4 regions of the Cytobacillus oceanisediminis genome follow, and region 2 is predicted to be linked to each of the others. Evidence: riboswitches for the same ligand, from Rfam matches in the RefSeq annotation. Region 2 holds a riboswitch; each other region holds the start of a gene.

Region 1 (4,201 bases), 2.6 Mb from region 2:
ATACCAGGGAATGATTCGATGGAATTTCAAATTCTGCTTTCGGAAAATGGAATAAAGTACAAAGAAATTTATGAACAAATTCGGCTGGCGATTTTAGATAATAAATTGTCAGCTCATGCAAGACTTCCTGCAAAGCGGCGGCTGGCTGAACAATTAAACGTAAGCATCATAACTGTTCAGATGGCTTATGAACAGTTGCAGAGTGAAGGGTATTGTTATTCAGCAGAACGCAGAGGCTATTTTGTTTCTGAAATTCAGGATGAATGGCACTATAGTCAGATTAATACAACGGACTTGGAGAAAAAAGTTCAGAATGAGTTTCTCATTAATTTTAAAAATGGGCAGATCGATGCCTCCGCCTTCCCCTATAAACATTGGAACCGATTATACAGAAAAGAGCTTAATGAATCTAATGCCAGCAATGCACCATGGCAGGGCGAATATTCTTTGCGTGTCCAAATTGCACTATACTTACAGCAAGCTAGAAGGCTGGCCTGCCAGCCGGAGCAAGTGTATATTTTCAACGGATTTCAGCAGCAGTTACTAAATGTATGTTTGTTTTTTAAACGGGAAGCCATCGGAATAGAAGACCCAGGTTTTATTCGGGCTAAATCTATTTTTGAGCAATTACAGCTACCATGTTATCCGATTTCTGTGGATGAGGAAGGATGCTGTATGCCTGATTCTGATGAGCCTGTAAAATTATTATATACCACACCTGCTCATCAATATCCTACCGGTACAATTATGTCTATTGCCAGAAGGGTTGAACTGTTAAATTGGGCAATCAAACAGGATGCTTACATTATCGAGGATGACTATGATTCTGAATTTCGCTACAAAGGGGCACCAATACCAGCATTATCCCATCTGGATTCAACCGGGAGGGTTCTGTACTTCGGCACCTTTTCAAAAACATTGCTGCCATCACTTCGGATTAGCTATCTGATTCTGCCAGCAGCACTGCAGCAAGACTTTGAAAAATTTAATGCTTATCAAAAGTCGACTGTTTCAAGAATCGATCAGCGAGCTGCTGCAAAATTTATGGAAGAAGGACTTTATACATCTCATATAGCAAAAATGAGAACGTTATATCGAGCCAAGCGGAGCTGTTTAATAGAAAGCCTGTCAAAACATTTAAGAGAACTCTTTGACATAATTGGAGATACAGCGGGCTTGCATATCATCGTGACATTACCCAAAGGATTGAATGAATCTAAAGCAATTGAACTGGCAAAGTCGGCGGGAGTTGAAATCGATGCTGTTTCACCTATGTATCATCTTCACAAGCCAAACAATCAAGTGATGCTTGGATATGGCGCCCCTTCCATGATCGACATTCAGAGAGGAGTCCATTTAATCGCCAATGCATGGAAAAGTTATCTAAGCAAATAAGGAAGCCATATATTCAATCATTCAAAAGAGCACTTATCTTACAGGATAACGCTCTTTTGCTGAAGTGGTAAACATGCACATCTTTTCCTTAACAGCCACCAAAAAATCAAACATATTCATCCCCTGGATTTGCTGGAATTTATAAAAGTCTTGATTATAGTACATATGAATATGCTTCCCGGTGATTCCCCTTTTTTCTTCAATGGAAGTAATATTGCTATACGCAAATTCTTCAACTAATTCCTTGTTTGTATCTGATACCGGGATTCCATAGAATAGCAGTCTTTTGTTCGTTGCCGCAAAGAAGCCTGCATGCGGTGCTAAACAGTAATGGGCAACTAATGAACAGGTTAAACATTCAATAATGTTTTCATCCTCATGAAGTAGATGTTCAACCTGATTTTTAATACTATTCATGGAACGATCCCCCTTAGTTTCAATGAATAATTTCATCTATCAAACCGCTGTTTTAACTGCAAGTATCAGCCCGGTAGACCAATCCAATTCTGTTATGTCAAGGTCAGGTCTGTCCCGCAGAGTTTTTAGAAGTTTAGTGGCTTTGATCCTAAATTCTTCTGGCAATTTCTGCTGCGGAAACACATCATGAATCACATAAAAACCGCCGATATTCAAATGATCCAAGGTTTTGTCCAGAAGCTCGAATTTCCCCGGCCACGTATCTGCAAAAATAAAATCGAACCCCTCCGACAGGTTTTGTATAAAAGCTGCTCCGTCCTCACAGCAAAATGTGATTCTGCTGTCATTCGCGAGGTACTTTCTCGCGATCGATTGCACTGTCGAATCTATGTCAACGGTCGTAAGCTTACTGCCTTCATCCATCCCATCAATGATCCATGAAGCAGACGCTCCCGTACCTGTTCCCAGCTCCAAAAAACTGCCTCCTGGTTTTGAAGCAGCCAGCCCCTTCAGTAAAAATCCTGTTTTTCTATCACATGACTGCCCGAAGCCGAGCAAATCAGATTCCTGTAATATCCTCGAATATGCTTCCGGTACCTGTATAACGCCGTTTTCCATTTTGCCATTCCTCCTCTTTCTTCGTTCTAATCTAACCCAAGCTCAAATCATAAAGGAGCATCAAAAAAAGGCCTCTTATTTTAAGAGGCCTTTGCTATCAAAAACGACCTCTTATCTCCCAGAGTGTCAACTCTGTTGGAATTAGCACCTTCCTGACATAATCAGGGGTTGCTGAGGCTTCGCAGGGCCAGTCCCTCCACCTCTCTGGATAAGAATTTGTATAAAATATATATTTTCAACCAAGTATTGCATAGTTTTTGTTAAATGGCAATACTTTAATTCTTTTAATCTAATGAACAGCTTCCTCTCCCTGATAAATTCGAAACGCAGGTACAATCGTATCCGACACAATCTCTTTCCCTTTTTCCCGGATGAAATCCAATTTATAGTACGCATCGAACCTCTGGCTGATCTCTGTTTTCACCAATTCAGGCGGAGTGACGACGATGAATTGGAACTTCAGCTTATCGGCTACAGCGAAAATCGGGTCAAGCACATGGGCAGAAGCCGCTTGTCCAAACGGATTATCACAGACTAACGGAACCCAGCTTTGATCGGTTTCACTCTTAACAGAAAGAAGCATCATCATCATGACCATGCGGGCAGATAGCTTTTGACCGCCGCTGCCATCAGATTTAGTCTTTGAACCCTGGTTGATCGTCTGCCAGGTTGAATAATGCTCACGCTGCGGTTTTCCGTACATGAAGGCATTATCAGTACGCATGTTATAAACCAACAGTTCCGGGTAACGATTTCTGAGAGAGACAAATAAAATCTGCTCATCACTGATAAGCTGTTTAATTTCCTGATCAAGCTCCAGATTATTGTCATCAATCATCTCGAATCGCTTTGTAATTTTGTTAATGGCTGAAACAAAATGCTGTTTCAGTAAAGGTTCAACATCTTCCGCTTTTTTAGGCAGGATGTCTTCTTTGAGCTGGACAAGCGGGAAAGAACCCCGTTCATTCTTCAGCTTCATTTTCGCAATCATCGAGCGAATCGCTTCTGAAATGCTCATCACCTTCATGCTCGCTCGGCTGGCCCAGAAGTTCTGCGCTTTTTCTGCCCGTTCTTTATCGCGTTCCAGCTGCTCTAAGCCGCTCTGTGAAAAGCGCTTCATGTTTTGGACTACACTTTGAATATGCGCATAATGCCTGGTATCCATATGATCAAGCGTAGTTAAGACTTCATTCTTAAAGCGGATTTCCCAATCCTTGCCTTCAATATTAAGCTTTAAATTGCGCAGGGATTGTTCAATTTTTGCGTGCTTCTCCTGGCCTTCATCCTGAATACCCTGATGTTTTTCACTCCAGGAAATGATGCTTTGCTTTCCTTGACTCTTTATTTTTTCAATATCTTCATCCGCAAAAGCTGCTGCTTCCTCTTTAAGGATTACGGATAGATGCAATTGATTGTTTTCAAACTCAGCAATGTTTTGTTCGGTCTCTTTTTTGCGCTCTTCCGTTTTCTTTATTTCTGCATTCGTCTGTTTGGTCTGGTCAGCGATCTCAACCGTCTTCACTTCCAGATCAAGCTCTGCCCATTCTTCAGGCTGTTTATCATGCTTGGCCACTTTTTTAGCAGTTTTATCACGCTGCGCCTTCGCATGCTTTAAGGATGTATCGGCTACAGTTACAGCTGTTCCCTGCTCACGCTCTTCTTTCTCTGCTGCCTTTGCTTCCTTTGCAGCTGTCTGTACCATATTTTCCAAAATACTCATTGGTTCATCCGGTACAGACGCATCTTTCCACTCTTCATTAAGAGCAAGAAG
Region 2 (4,201 bases):
CCAACGAGTTTAATGAGTTCGTCTACCCTTTTCAGCCTTTCCTGCCGTGAAACACCAGCGATTTCAAGCGGAAATGCGATATTCTCCCTTACTGTTCTCGACCATAATAGGTTGAAATGCTGGAAAATCATGCTTATTTCCTGACGCGCTTTTCTTAGCTTGCTTCCCTTTATCTTTGAAACTTCATTTCCTGCAACTGTTACACTGCCCTGGGTAGGAAGCTCTAACCCATTCAGCATGCGGATCAAGGTACTTTTACCTGCACCGCTATATCCGATAACTCCGAAAATTTCTCCCTCTTTCACCTCCAGGTTTACATCATCAACTGCTTTTACCTGGCCATTTTTTGAAGAGAAAACCTTCTGTACATCTTTTATAGAAATCAACGTGAAATGTCACCTCTTTAATCGAAAGATACAGATTATAATTAATAGACTGCTCATATTCCCCTATTTTTTACTCCTTATAAGCTTTCATGCGCTAAAAGCAAAAATGCCTTTCTGCACATGAGCAGAAAGGCATTAAAAAATTAAGTCCTTTCTCTCATCTGTCAAAGCTATGCTTTGAGTGAATTGGCACCATTTCAACTAATTGACGGTTGCCGGGCTTCATAGGGCACTTCCCTCCACCTCTCTTGATAAGAGCGTAACGTTCTATATTCAATTATTGCTTTAAATAAATTTAGCAGTTTTTAATTACGTTTGCTATCGTATCATAGCCATCAAAAAGGTGTCAACGAAGAAATTTTAAACTTTCGGAAAAAAATGAATGGTAAATTTTCCTTTATGCTTTTGCAGCAAGCGATGTGATGCCTGCAGCTGCTTCTATTGCCTGTTCCAGATCCTCAATCAAATCTTCCGCATTCTCGATTCCGATAGAAATCCGAATTAGATCTTCCGGCACTCCTGCAGCTTTTAAACCTTCTTCATCCAGCTGCTGGTGAGTGGTGCTTGCAGGGTGGATAATCAGGCTCTTTGCATCCCCTACATTAGCCACGTGTGCCCATAGCTGCAGGTTATTGATTAGCTTGGCTCCAGCCTCTCTTCCGCCAGATATTCCAAACACAGCCACAGCGCCTGCTCCTTTAGGCAAATATTTATTTGCCAATTCTTTGTCCGGATGGCTTTCATGACCTGGATAAAGCACCCAATTAACGGCTGGATGCGCCTCAAGGTATTCCACTACTTTTTTTGTATTGGCAATGTGTTCCTTCATTCTCACATGCAAAGTCTCAAGCCCCAATGTAAACTGAAATGCACTTTGCGCACTCATCGCAGGCCCTAAGTCTCTTAACAGCTGAACGCGTGCTTTGATAATATAAGCCGCCTCGCCAATTGCTTCGCTATAGACAATATCATGGTAGCTCGGATCCGGCTTTGTAAAGCCCGGGAACTTAGGGGAATTCCAGTCAAATTTTCCGCCGTCTACAATAATTCCTCCCATTGTTGTTCCATTGCCGAGCAGCCATTTAGTCGCAGAGTGTATAACAATGTCAGCACCATGTTCGATAGGCCTGCAAAGATAAGGTGTAGCAAAGGTGTTATCGACAATAAGCGGCACACCATTCTCATGTGCAATTGCTGCGACCTTTTCAATATCCAGAATTTTTAAGCTCGGGTTTCCAATCGTTTCCGCAAAGATGGCCTTTGTTTTATCTGAAATCGCGTTACGGAAATTTTCCGGATCTTTTGGATCGACCAGTTTCACTTTAATTCCATACTTGGGAAGTGTGACTGCAAACAAATTATAAGTACCGCCATATAAATTGGACGCAGCAACAATTTCATCGCCTGCTTCAGCTATGTTTAATATGGCAAGAGTAATGGCAGACTGTCCGCTTGCAAGAGCCAATGCACCAACTCCTCCTTCGAGCAAGGCCACTCTTTCCTCAAATACACTTACAGTCGGGTTATGTATCCTGCTATAAATATATCCTGGCTCTTTAAGAGCAAAGAGATCTGCAGCGTGATCTGTATTCTTGAACTGGTAAGCATTATTCTGGTAAATCGGTAACGCCCTTGCACCAGTTACAGGGTCAGGCTTCAGTCCCCCATGCACTCCAATTGTTTCAAAACGGTAATTTTTTTGTTTGTCAGTCATTGCTTTCTCTCCTCTATAAAAATTTTAGTATTTCTTATCGAAGAGCTGAAAAAACCCTCTTCATAAGAAGAGGGCTGTATCGTCTCTTCTTATCTACCAGAGCATCCCGCTCTGCTGGATTTAGCACCGTGTACTTTACCGGTTGCCGGGCTTCGCTGGGCCAGTCCCTCCGCCTCTCTTGATAAGAATATTCAGTTAATTAATATTAAAACGATATTATCATACTATTAAAAAAACGGTCAAGTATTGTGATATGAAATTTTCCCTAAACAGAAAAAAGACTCGAGGAGCAATTTTTTTCTAAAGGTGGTATCCATCATTATTTTATTTTGGGAAAGTGCATCTCTTAACTTTAACTCTCCTGAAATCAGTGACAGCACAGCTTCATCAGAGCCCAAGATCTCCACATCAAAATGGCTGGTGTGACTTACCTTCCGGATTTCCCCATTCGAAACCATCAGAGGAATGCTTATATTTCCCGCCTTAATAAGCAAAGAGAAATTTGATTTTCTTAAAAAGTATCCAAGATGCCCTTTAGCCTTTAATTCCCGGATAAATACATCAGGTAAATCCTTCACAGCCTCACCTCTTTTAATGGGTCTATCATCTTTAATATTCAGTAAGGAAGATCTTCAATCCTTTATTTTTCATTCGACAAATACAGAAAGACAATGCCTGTTTATTAGGCATTGTCTTTCATTTCCCGAGAAATATGTCAGATTATACTATTTTTACAGAAGGCGCTTCAGCTTTTGTCTTATTATAGCTTCTGAAAACAAAGAAAAAATAGAGAGAGCCGATCAAATATAAAGAAGCAGTAATCGTGAATACGAGTGCATATCCCCAATAATCTCCATATCTCATGACGATTCCTGTTGAAACAGGCCCCATTACAGCCCATCCCAGATTGAAAACCATCTGATTGACGGAGTTTGCCAGTCCTTTCATCGAATCATTTACCTTAGACATCATTAGCGACATTTGTATAGGATTTCCAGCATTCATTAATGCCTGCCGGAACAAAAAGCCGATCGCAGCAAGCCAAAGATTCTCTGTATAAGCAGTTAAAAGCAGAAAAGGAAGTGACATGAGCTGCAGGATTACAACTGCTTTGACTTCTCCCACCTTCCTTACCACAACCGGGCCGATAATCATAGCAAAAGCAGTGGCAGCCTGCCCTAATGAAATAATAATGCCAATGGCTGAATTGGAAGCTTCAAAACGGTCTGCGAAGTATAAATTCAGATAAGGGATAACCAGTCCTGCTCCAATTCCTATTAGCAGCTGCGCAAAAGCAAACATGGCGATAATTTTGACGCCTTCATTTTTAGCGGAAAGGTTTTTGAGCGAAAAATCCTTTAAGCCTCTTACATCGTTTCTATCTTTGGGAGCTTCTGCGAAACGCAAGATAGGGACAAGGCCTGCTATGAAGAAAACACTTGCAATCAGAAGGGTAATGCGGATGCTGGTGAGCTGATCCACAAATAAAGAAAATACATCCGTTAAGATGCCTCCGCTTAAGTTACCGATTACATTTGCACCCGTCATAATGGCAAAATGGATGCTGAATAAATGAACCCTTTGGTCAGCCTTTGAATTCTCAGCCAGCCATGGTATGCCGGATACTTGCAGAAATGCTGTTGTCAGCCCTGTAAGAAAAGCAAATAAAATCAGGAGTTCCTGCAATTCAACCATACTTCTGAAAAGCATAACGACACCCGTAGCAACAGCCCCAAACAGCATCGCTCTTTTTCTGCCAAATCGGTCGCTGGCGATCCCTGCCGGCACAAGAATCAGTGCTGTGGCGAGAGCAGTCATGGATATGATTTGCCCATTAACACTTTCGGTGTAGCCGAGCTCCCTTATGTAGAAATTATAGATTACCATGAATATCCCAAAACCTATTTGTGTAAGGATATTCGCCATAAAGGCCAATTTTATATTGTGGTTATAGCCTTTAAATTGGCCAGTCCACTCCTTGTAAAATGCCATCCGGATCCCTTCCTGCACTGTGTGATTATTTCGATTCCCTAAGTATCATACTCTTTCGGAGGGGGTTTGTAAATATATTTTGAATATTGAAAAGGCGGATTTCAATGTT
Region 3 (4,201 bases), 1.8 Mb from region 2:
TTTTGAAGCTGAAGTATCACTGATGGAAATTGAAGAAGCATTATTTAAACAATTGGAATTGCCTAATTTAAAAAGAAAAGAGCAGGATGAAAACCTGGTAGAGGACATTGAATTTAATGATATCAGAAAGACTGGATTAATGGGCAATATTGATAAGAAACGCACCATGATGTCGGCATTTAAGCGCAATGCAATGAGTGGAAAAGCAGCGTTCCACCCAATTTATAAGGAAGATTTGAAGTTTAAGACCTGGAATGAAATTGTAAAGCCTGATTCAAAGGCTGTTGTGCTTGCGATGATGGATACGAGCGGCTCGATGGGGATCTGGGAAAAGTATATGGCCAGAAGCTTTTTCTTCTGGATGACGCGGTTTCTGAGAACCAAATATGAGACAGTCGAGATAGAATTTATTGCCCATCATACTGAAGCAAAGGTGGTCTCAGAAGAGGACTTTTTCTCAAAAGGAGAAAGCGGGGGAACCATTTGTTCATCTGCCTATCGTAAAGCACTTGAACTGATTGATGTCAAATACGACCCGCACAAATATAATATTTACCCTTTTCACTTCTCAGACGGTGATAACCTGACCTCTGACAACGCCCGCTGTGTTAAGCTAGTGGAAGACCTGATGAAGGTGTCCAATATGTTCGGATACGGTGAAGTAAACCAGTATAACCGCCACTCGACCCTGATGTCAGCCTATAAAAATATTAAAAATGAGGATTTCCGCTATTATATCCTTAAGCAAAAAGCAGATGTATTCCATGCGATGAAGAGTTTCTTCAAACAGGAGGAAGATAAGAAGAAGTACGCTTAAGAGAGGGGAACCTCTCTTTTTTATTCCGAAAAAAAGACCCCAATCGGGGGCCTTCTGCTATTTGAGCCTTTCTTTCGTATGTCGATCATCCCGGTTTAATTCAGCACTGGTTTTCACATCTGCAGACTTGGGTGAAACGTGAACACGATTGATTTCCTGATTATCGGCAGCACATGAGTTACGGGATTTATCTGCCAGTGTTTTGATATCTGCTTCATGGACAACTTCCCGGGCTGAAGCGCTTTCGAGGTACCCTTCTGAGTCTTCAGCAGTGATCCTCTGATTGTCCTCCTGGGAAGTGGGATAGTTCCCATAGTAGTCCGCGATTAAGACGTATTTTCCATCAAATACCATGCTTGCGTATTTATCCAGGTCATGTTCATCAAACCGTGTACCATCTTTTTTATCAGGATCCATTCCAGAACTTGTGGCTGGATCTTCTCCCATAAAAAGGGCTTTCACTGAATCAAGAAAGCGCTGATTGCCGAGCTCCTGGGATCCGACTATTCGCAAGTTCACTCCATGATTGTCTGCAAAGCTTTCAAGGTTCGCTCCATCTTTTGAAACAATCACCAGGTTGTCTTTCTGATACCCGTTTGACTCTGCCCCTTCAATAGCATCTTTTAGATCTTCCTGTGTATCATACCCGCCTACTAGTATATTTTTTTTCATATTTTCACTCCTAATGTCATATTATATTTTCTATTTTCCCTGAATTGCAGGCGGAGAAACTTTCTTTTTCTATTGAAGGGCTGACAGATAAGTAATAAACTGTGCAGAATCATTACATGGTACAAGCCGTATGAATTAATAAAACACAGTAAATACAGTATGATAAAGATAATAGCCGAAAAATTGGAATCGCTGCTGGAGGTGGGTATATGGAGATTGAGAAACTGGCTAAAAGGTTGGGTAACAGGACCCCAGTTATTTTAGGGAGTGAGCGATTTTTGAAATTCGCTATTTTGCTTCCGCTTGTTGAGAAAAATAATGAGGTACATGTCCTTTTTGAAGTGCGTTCACTTAAAATGAGAAGGCAGCCTGGGGAGGTCTGTTTCCCGGGCGGGAGAATAGATCCGGAAGATAGGGATGAGGAGCATACGGCCATCCGTGAGACCTCAGAGGAACTCGGCGTGAGTGAAGACAGCATTACAGATGTGTCCCCGCTGGATTACATGATTTCCTTCGGACAAATTATTTACCCTTATGCAGGCATTATCCATAATCCTAACCAGATTGTGCCAAACCCTGACGAAGTAGAAGAAGTTTTTACCGTGCCTCTTTCCTTTCTAAAAAATGTAAAGGCGGAAACGTATCACGTGAATTTTAAAGTGGAGCCCGAAGAAAATTTTCCTTTTGACTTGATTGCCGGGGGTGAAAATTACAAATGGCAGACAAGGAAAGTAGAAGAAGTATTTTACTATTTTGAGGATAAGGTTATTTGGGGGCTGACTGCCAGAATTCTTAAGCATTTTCTTGAAATCATTACTGAAGATTTCGAGGAAAGTGAAAGCGTTTGAAGAAAATAATTTTCAAAAAAGGTTGACGCAGTCCTTATAAATGTTTATGATTCATATAAATTGAATACTTAGAAACTTCTTATCAAGAGAGGCGGAGGGACTGACCCTATGAAGCCTCGGCAACCAGCATTTATGCACGGTGCCAAATTCAGAGGAATACATTTTCCGAAGATAAGAAGGCGGAATGAACGAAATGTAAATTCAAACCCCTTCTTGTCTGTAATGGACGGAAGGGGTTTTTTGTTTTTACAGGTATCTGCACTTTAAATATTAACCAGGGGGAATGAGAAATGTCAGCGATAACGATTGGGCTATTGGGGTTTGGAACAGTTGGAAAAGGAGTGTATGAAACGATCAGCAAACATCAGGGAAGGCTTCAGGCGATATTCGGGAAAGAAGTTAAGGTCTCGGCCATCCTTGTCAAAAATGTGAGTAAGCATTCTTTGCGCGATGATGAGGTGCTTTTAACTGATGACTTTCAAGATATTATTGAGCTTCCTAAGCTTGATGTCGTAATTGATGCCATTGTTGGCAGGGAACCAGGCTATACGTATTTGCGCCAGGCAATATCGAGAGGATGCCATGTCATTACAGCAAATAAGGAGATGTTTGCATTCCATGGAAGTGAGCTTGCGAGGCTCGCAAAAGAAAATAATGTATCATTAGGATTTGAAGCAACAGTCGGAGGCGGAATCCCTATAATTCAGACTATCAAGCAGCTGCTGAATGCCAACAAGATTGAACGGATCGAAGGAATATTAAATGGCACATCCAATTTCATTTTGACAAGTATGCGCGAGGAGAGCTTATCATTTGAAGAAGCACTGAAAATAGCTCAGGAAAAAGGATATGCAGAAGCCGATCCCAAAAATGATATCGAAGGATATGACGCTTTTTACAAAGCGGTTGTTCTGAGCGAGCTGGTATTCGGGAAAGCACCGGCGCAGGAAACATCTGTTAGAGAAGGCATTACTGACATTACAATTGAGCAAATTCGTATGGCTGATTCCCTGGGACTGAAATTTAAACATGTAGCATCAATTCAGAGGGAAAAAGATGCTATCCGCTGTACTGTAAAACCGGTCCTGACAGGGGAGGCACATCCCTTGTACAGAGTAGAAGGAGTGCAAAATGCAGTTTCGATTGATGCGGATATAGTCGGGAATATCAGCCTGCAGGGTCCTGGAGCCGGCATGTTTCCGACAGCTAGCGCAATTATTGAAGATTTGATTCATGTAGGCAGAGCCGATATTCCTTCAGTCTTTGAGGAAGGCAAGTCGGAAGGGACTGTTCTTGACGAGCCAGTTTGGATCATCTGGGGTGATGCTGATAAAGCGGGATTGCCTGAGGGATGTGAAATAATCAGAAAAGTGTCAAAAGATGTCTTCATCTTTAAGGCATCATTGGAAGCTGTGTCATTATTAGATACATCAGATTTGAAGGCTTATCAGGTGCTTGGAGACTATGCTCCGGCTGCAAAGGAAAATAAACAGGTACAGACGGTATAACCTGAAAGCATAATGAAAAAGCAGGAGGGGCAAGCTTATGAGCTGCCCCTCCCGAAGTATGTTTAGAGATGGTGGATGTTATCGCAGTCCAACTGCCCGTACAGGCCCGTCAGCAGAACAAAGACTAAAAACGCCACGTTCTCCCAAAAGCTATCACTTTCGGTCGTGCGATGCATCGCTGCCGCAGCTTTCCTTATCCTGTGGCAACGTCTTTGTGACCCGCTTCCTCCCAAAAGCTGTCGCATTTGGTCGTGCGATGCTCATGCTGACGAAGCCTTCCTTGTCCTGTGGGCCTCAACTAACAATCAGTGGGGTATAAAGCCCCCCACTGATTGAAGTTTCACTTTATGCCTGCT
Region 4 (4,201 bases), 2.2 Mb from region 2:
GAACAGAAACTCTGAAGCCTCAAGGATCTTTTTAGCCTCAAAGGAGGTTTTGCCCCATACCGTAATTCCATGATTTCTTATTAAAACAGCACCTGCATCTTCATGTATATGGGAAGAAAAACACTTAGCCAGCGTGGGAATATGTGCATGATTCGGAATAATCGGAATCTCAAGAACAGCATCTTCCTCCCATTTATCAAATGCTTTAATCAGCTCTTGCCCTTTAAATGTTACTGCCTCCTGATCACCATAAATTTCTGAGATGACATTATTATCTACTGTATGTACATGAAGACTGCATTCAGCTTTTGTTCTTCTATATATCTCAGTATGCAGAAGTGTTTCAGCGGATGGCTTTAGTTGTGTTTCCCCTGCCGGGTGTCCGAATTCATCAACAAGGAGAAAGTCTTCATCAGTGCGTTTCCTTTTATCCTTTCCGCTTGCTGTTACGAGGAATTGAAGGGGACGTCCGCTGACCTTAATGGCCAGATTTCCGCTCGTTCCCATAAACCAGTCCCTTTCTGCGAGCTCATCCTTAATATCTGCAAGCTCATTCCATTTTTCCTCAAGTCTGCTCATACCCTCACCTCATTTAATCTTTTTAAAAGCTCAATGCAATCATAGAACGATTCAAAGGCACAATGATTAAGGTTCATCTCTTTGCTTTTCTCCAGGAGCAGGTCTCTTGCTATGACAAAGTCTGCCTGTTTTGCAGCCTCCAGATCAGTTACTGAATCTCCGACCACCACTTTAAAGGTGTCCTCACCTTCTAGTTTCCTCATAATGGAAGGCTTGCAGCAGCCGCAATTATTATTGCAATTTTCATCGCAGCTATGGGGCCATAAGATTTTAATTGTATCACCGCTAAAATCAGAACTATTGCAGAACACCTCTTCAAAGGGTCCATACTTATCCAGTACAGGAGCCACAAAAAAATCTATTCCTCCGCTGACTATATAAAGCGGTATATTTTCTTTTGCCAGATAATCGATAAATGGCTGAAATCCCTCTCTTACTCTCGCATTTTCCAAGATGAAATCGGTGATATCATCTTTCAGACTGCTTGGGAGAAGGGAAAACATCTTTCCTACTCCTTCTTGAATGGAAATTTCCTGTCCCAGAACTTGATTTTTTATCCCTTCCCATTGGGAAGGAGCAAAGTGCTTCATGATATGAATGATGTTATCATTTTCGGTAATAGTTCCATCAAAATCACAAAAAACCGCTATTTTAGCCATTCTTTACAGCCACCTCTTTGTACCCCCACAGATCAATCGCTTTTTTTAATTCAGGGAAGTTTGATGGAGCATCTGTCAAAGAAGCCCCCTTTAAAATTAAATCAATTGCCTGGCGGAATGCCAAACCGCCTCCTCTTGCCCCATCCGGATGCCCATGTACGCCGCCTCCGGCATTGATTACACTGTCTATTCCGAAGTCTTCGAAAAGCAGAGGCACAAGACCCGGATGGATGCCGGCTGATGGAACCGGAAAGGTTCTTTTGCAGAAATCATTCTTAGTCAGAGCATCCCCAATTGATAATGCCTGAGTTTTTTCAAGGGCAACCGATCCATAAGGGGAAGGGAATAGAGACAAGTCTGCACCTGCATACCTGAGGAGTTTGCCTAAAAGCAAAGGATAGGAAATCCCATAAACACTTGAAGCAGAAAGAGCTCCACTAACTGCAGGATGTGCCATGATAGGCAGCCCAATCTCATCATCTTCTCTTAATGACTGCAAAACATCGAGCCCATAAGAGAATACATTGAACAGAAGAAGATCTGCACCAAGTCTGGATGCCTTCCTTGCCTTATCTTTTAATTCAAAAGACCTGCCTGTTAAATTTACAGCATATAGGGTACGGTGGCCTGTTTCCTCATAAACCTGCCTTAGCACTTCTTTGCCTTCGGTTATCCGGGCTTCAAAAGGTGTAAGGCGGTTTTCAAATAGAATTTCATCATCTTTTACAAGGTCGATGCCCCCTAGGGCCTGTTCCCTCAGCTGCGAAGTTAAAAAATCCATGTCTTTGCCGAGCACCCCTTTGAAGATGCTCATCAGAAGGGGTCTGTCATATACATTCAGTTTTTCCCTCAGTCCGTCAATCCCGAATCGAGGCCCGGGGAAAAAGCTTTTAAGTTCATTGGAAAACTGTAAATCTAACAATTTAATCTTTCCGTCCAATGACAGTTTTCCAAAGACTGTTGTTAATATTGCCGGTAAATCCGGACTGAAATTAACAGTGGGATAGGCAATCTTAATGACTGCGGCTGTTTCCTTTCTTTCTTCATCTTTAATAAGGTCTTCAACAGAAACGACCCTGCCTTTATGCTTTTCCAGCTGCTGTTTTTCAAGTTCGGGCAAATGGGTCCATGACCCGACCGTTAAGCCTAAAGCGATCTCCCCGGCCTTTTTCTCCGGGTTATGTTTTTCATCATGAATCAGATACGTTGCAATAATTTCACTCATGTATATTCTTCCTTTCAAAAATCAAAGAATGAGAACAATAAAAAACCTCTTCAAATAAGAAGAGGTTAGCATAGCAATCTAACATCTTCTTATCTTTCAGCTATAAGCTGCAAGATTTAGCACCGTGCTCAGGTATAAGTCGGTTGCCGGGCTTCATAGGGCTAGTCCCTCCGCCTGCTCTTGATAAGAAAACGAAATGAGTATTCAGTTAATTTAGAATTAAAATTTAATTAGAATTATGACAGTGCTTCGTGTTTTTGTCAATTGAATTATGAAAAAAATTAAAATAAATCTAATTTTTGTATTCGGGCCACCGCTTCTTTAAGTCTATCCTCAGATGTCAGCAAACCAGCTCTCACATACCCTTCTCCAAAATCACCAAATCCGATGCCAGGTGCAACCGCAATATGCGCTTTGTCCAAGAGATAGTCAGCAAACTCTTCCGATGTAAATTGTTCAGGGACCTTGAGCCATGCAAAAAAGGAGCCTTTAGGAGCTTGTACATCCCAGCCAATTTCCCTCAGGCCAGAGATGAATGTATTCCGTCTGGATTGGTATATGGAATTCAATTCATTAACACAATCCTGGGGTCCTGACAGAGCAGCTGCTGCAGCTTCCTGAACAGCACCAAACAAGCTGACGTATAGATGATCCTGCATAAGATTCAGTGCTGAGATGACACTTGCATTTCCAGCTGCAAATCCAACTCTCCAGCCTGCCATATTAAAGGTTTTTGAAAGAGTATAAATTTCAATTCCGACCTCTTTTGCCCCTTCTGCCTGAAGAAAACTTTCAGGCTTTTTGCCGTCAAAACCAATACCGCCATATGCAAAATCATGGACGATGCAAATGCCATGACTTCGGCTCAAATCAACTGTTTCCTGAAAAAAATCCTTGTTTGCCACTGCTCCAGTCGGATTATTTGGGTAATTAAGGAACATCAGTTTGGCTGTATTTAGCTGGTCTGCTGACAATTCACTGTAAACTGGCAAGAAATTATTTTCTTCTCTTAGAGGCATTGTCACCATTTTTGCTTTGGCAAGTGCAACACCTGACCAATAATCAGGATATCCCGGGTCCGGAACCAATATGCTGTCCCCAGGGTTTAAAAGGCATTGAGGGATTTCAACCAGGCCGGATTTACCACCAAAAAGGATGGCTATTTCGGTTCCGGGATCCAATTCAACATCAAATTCCCTTTTATAAAAGTCTGCAGCAGCCTTTTTTAAAAACGGGAAGCCCTGGAAAGGAGAATATTTATGGTTTTGCGGATTTACGGCCGCACTTTGAAGACTCTTGACAATATGCTCTGGGGTAGGCAGATCAGGATTTCCCTGTCCAAGATTGATGACATCATAACCTTGTTCGAGTTTTTTTCCCACTTTGGCTGTCAAAGATGCAAAAAACTGTTTAGGCAGACTTTTTAAAAGATCTGATTGCGGATAATTTACCAAATTGTTCACCTGCTTAAAAAAAAGATTGAAAATATAGTCACAAATGATATAACGTAAATGGTAAGTTGTAAAGTAAAATTTTGAAAATTTCCATCTATCGGACTAATTTTACCATAAGGATAAGATGATTGCGGGGGAGTTTTATGAAATTAAAGATTGCCTGTTTGCAAATGGATATTGCATTTGGGAAACCTGAGGAGAATTTTAAAACAGCCGAAACCATGATTAAAAAGGCGCTTAATGCTACTCCGGATGTTATTGTACTGCCGGAACTTTGGACTACA

Evidence for each region. Region 2 has a riboswitch for S-adenosylmethionine ahead of IRB79_RS24900 (O-acetylhomoserine aminocarboxypropyltransferase/cysteine synthase family protein). Riboswitches for the same ligand answer to the same signal wherever they lie in the genome.
Region 1: linked by a shared signal. The riboswitch ahead of IRB79_RS11740 (O-methyltransferase) and the one ahead of IRB79_RS24900 (O-acetylhomoserine aminocarboxypropyltransferase/cysteine synthase family protein) in region 2 are both predicted to bind S-adenosylmethionine.
Region 3: linked by a shared signal. The riboswitch ahead of IRB79_RS07415 (homoserine dehydrogenase) and the one ahead of IRB79_RS24900 (O-acetylhomoserine aminocarboxypropyltransferase/cysteine synthase family protein) in region 2 are both predicted to bind S-adenosylmethionine.
Region 4: linked by a shared signal. The riboswitch ahead of IRB79_RS09385 (2,3-diketo-5-methylthiopentyl-1-phosphate enolase) and the one ahead of IRB79_RS24900 (O-acetylhomoserine aminocarboxypropyltransferase/cysteine synthase family protein) in region 2 are both predicted to bind S-adenosylmethionine.

What each region holds. Positions count from the first base shown of each region.
Region 1 covers NZ_CP065511.1:2,299,959-2,304,159, reverse strand. Annotated here, with positions in the region: gene IRB79_RS11750 (MocR-like pyridoxine biosynthesis transcription factor PdxR) at 19-1,395, shown strand; gene IRB79_RS11745 (PH domain-containing protein) at 1,429-1,812, opposite strand; gene IRB79_RS11740 (O-methyltransferase) at 1,852-2,430, opposite strand; SAM riboswitch class I at 2,539-2,645, opposite strand; gene IRB79_RS11735 (coiled-coil domain-containing protein) at 2,720-4,201, opposite strand, start outside.
Region 2 covers NZ_CP065511.1:4,931,212-4,935,412, forward strand. Annotated here, with positions in the region: gene IRB79_RS24895 (methionine ABC transporter ATP-binding protein) at 1-386, opposite strand, end outside; SAM riboswitch class I at 541-644, opposite strand; gene IRB79_RS24900 (O-acetylhomoserine aminocarboxypropyltransferase/cysteine synthase family protein) at 784-2,100, opposite strand; SAM riboswitch class I at 2,187-2,288, opposite strand; gene IRB79_RS24905 (hypothetical protein) at 2,340-2,678, opposite strand; gene IRB79_RS24910 (MFS transporter) at 2,821-4,092, opposite strand.
Region 3 covers NZ_CP065511.1:1,417,882-1,422,082, forward strand. Annotated here, with positions in the region: gene yhbH (sporulation protein YhbH) at 1-817, shown strand, start outside; gene IRB79_RS07405 (general stress protein) at 875-1,489, opposite strand; gene IRB79_RS07410 (NUDIX hydrolase) at 1,699-2,337, shown strand; SAM riboswitch class I at 2,414-2,515, shown strand; gene IRB79_RS07415 (homoserine dehydrogenase) at 2,628-3,845, shown strand; gene IRB79_RS07420 (hypothetical protein) at 4,191-4,201, opposite strand, start outside.
Region 4 covers NZ_CP065511.1:1,823,037-1,827,237, reverse strand. Annotated here, with positions in the region: gene IRB79_RS09395 (methylthioribulose 1-phosphate dehydratase) at 1-579, opposite strand, end outside; gene IRB79_RS09390 (2-hydroxy-3-keto-5-methylthiopentenyl-1-phosphate phosphatase) at 576-1,238, opposite strand; gene IRB79_RS09385 (2,3-diketo-5-methylthiopentyl-1-phosphate enolase) at 1,231-2,463, opposite strand; SAM riboswitch class I at 2,550-2,653, opposite strand; gene IRB79_RS09380 (pyridoxal phosphate-dependent aminotransferase) at 2,745-3,917, opposite strand; gene IRB79_RS09375 (carbon-nitrogen family hydrolase) at 4,061-4,201, shown strand, end outside.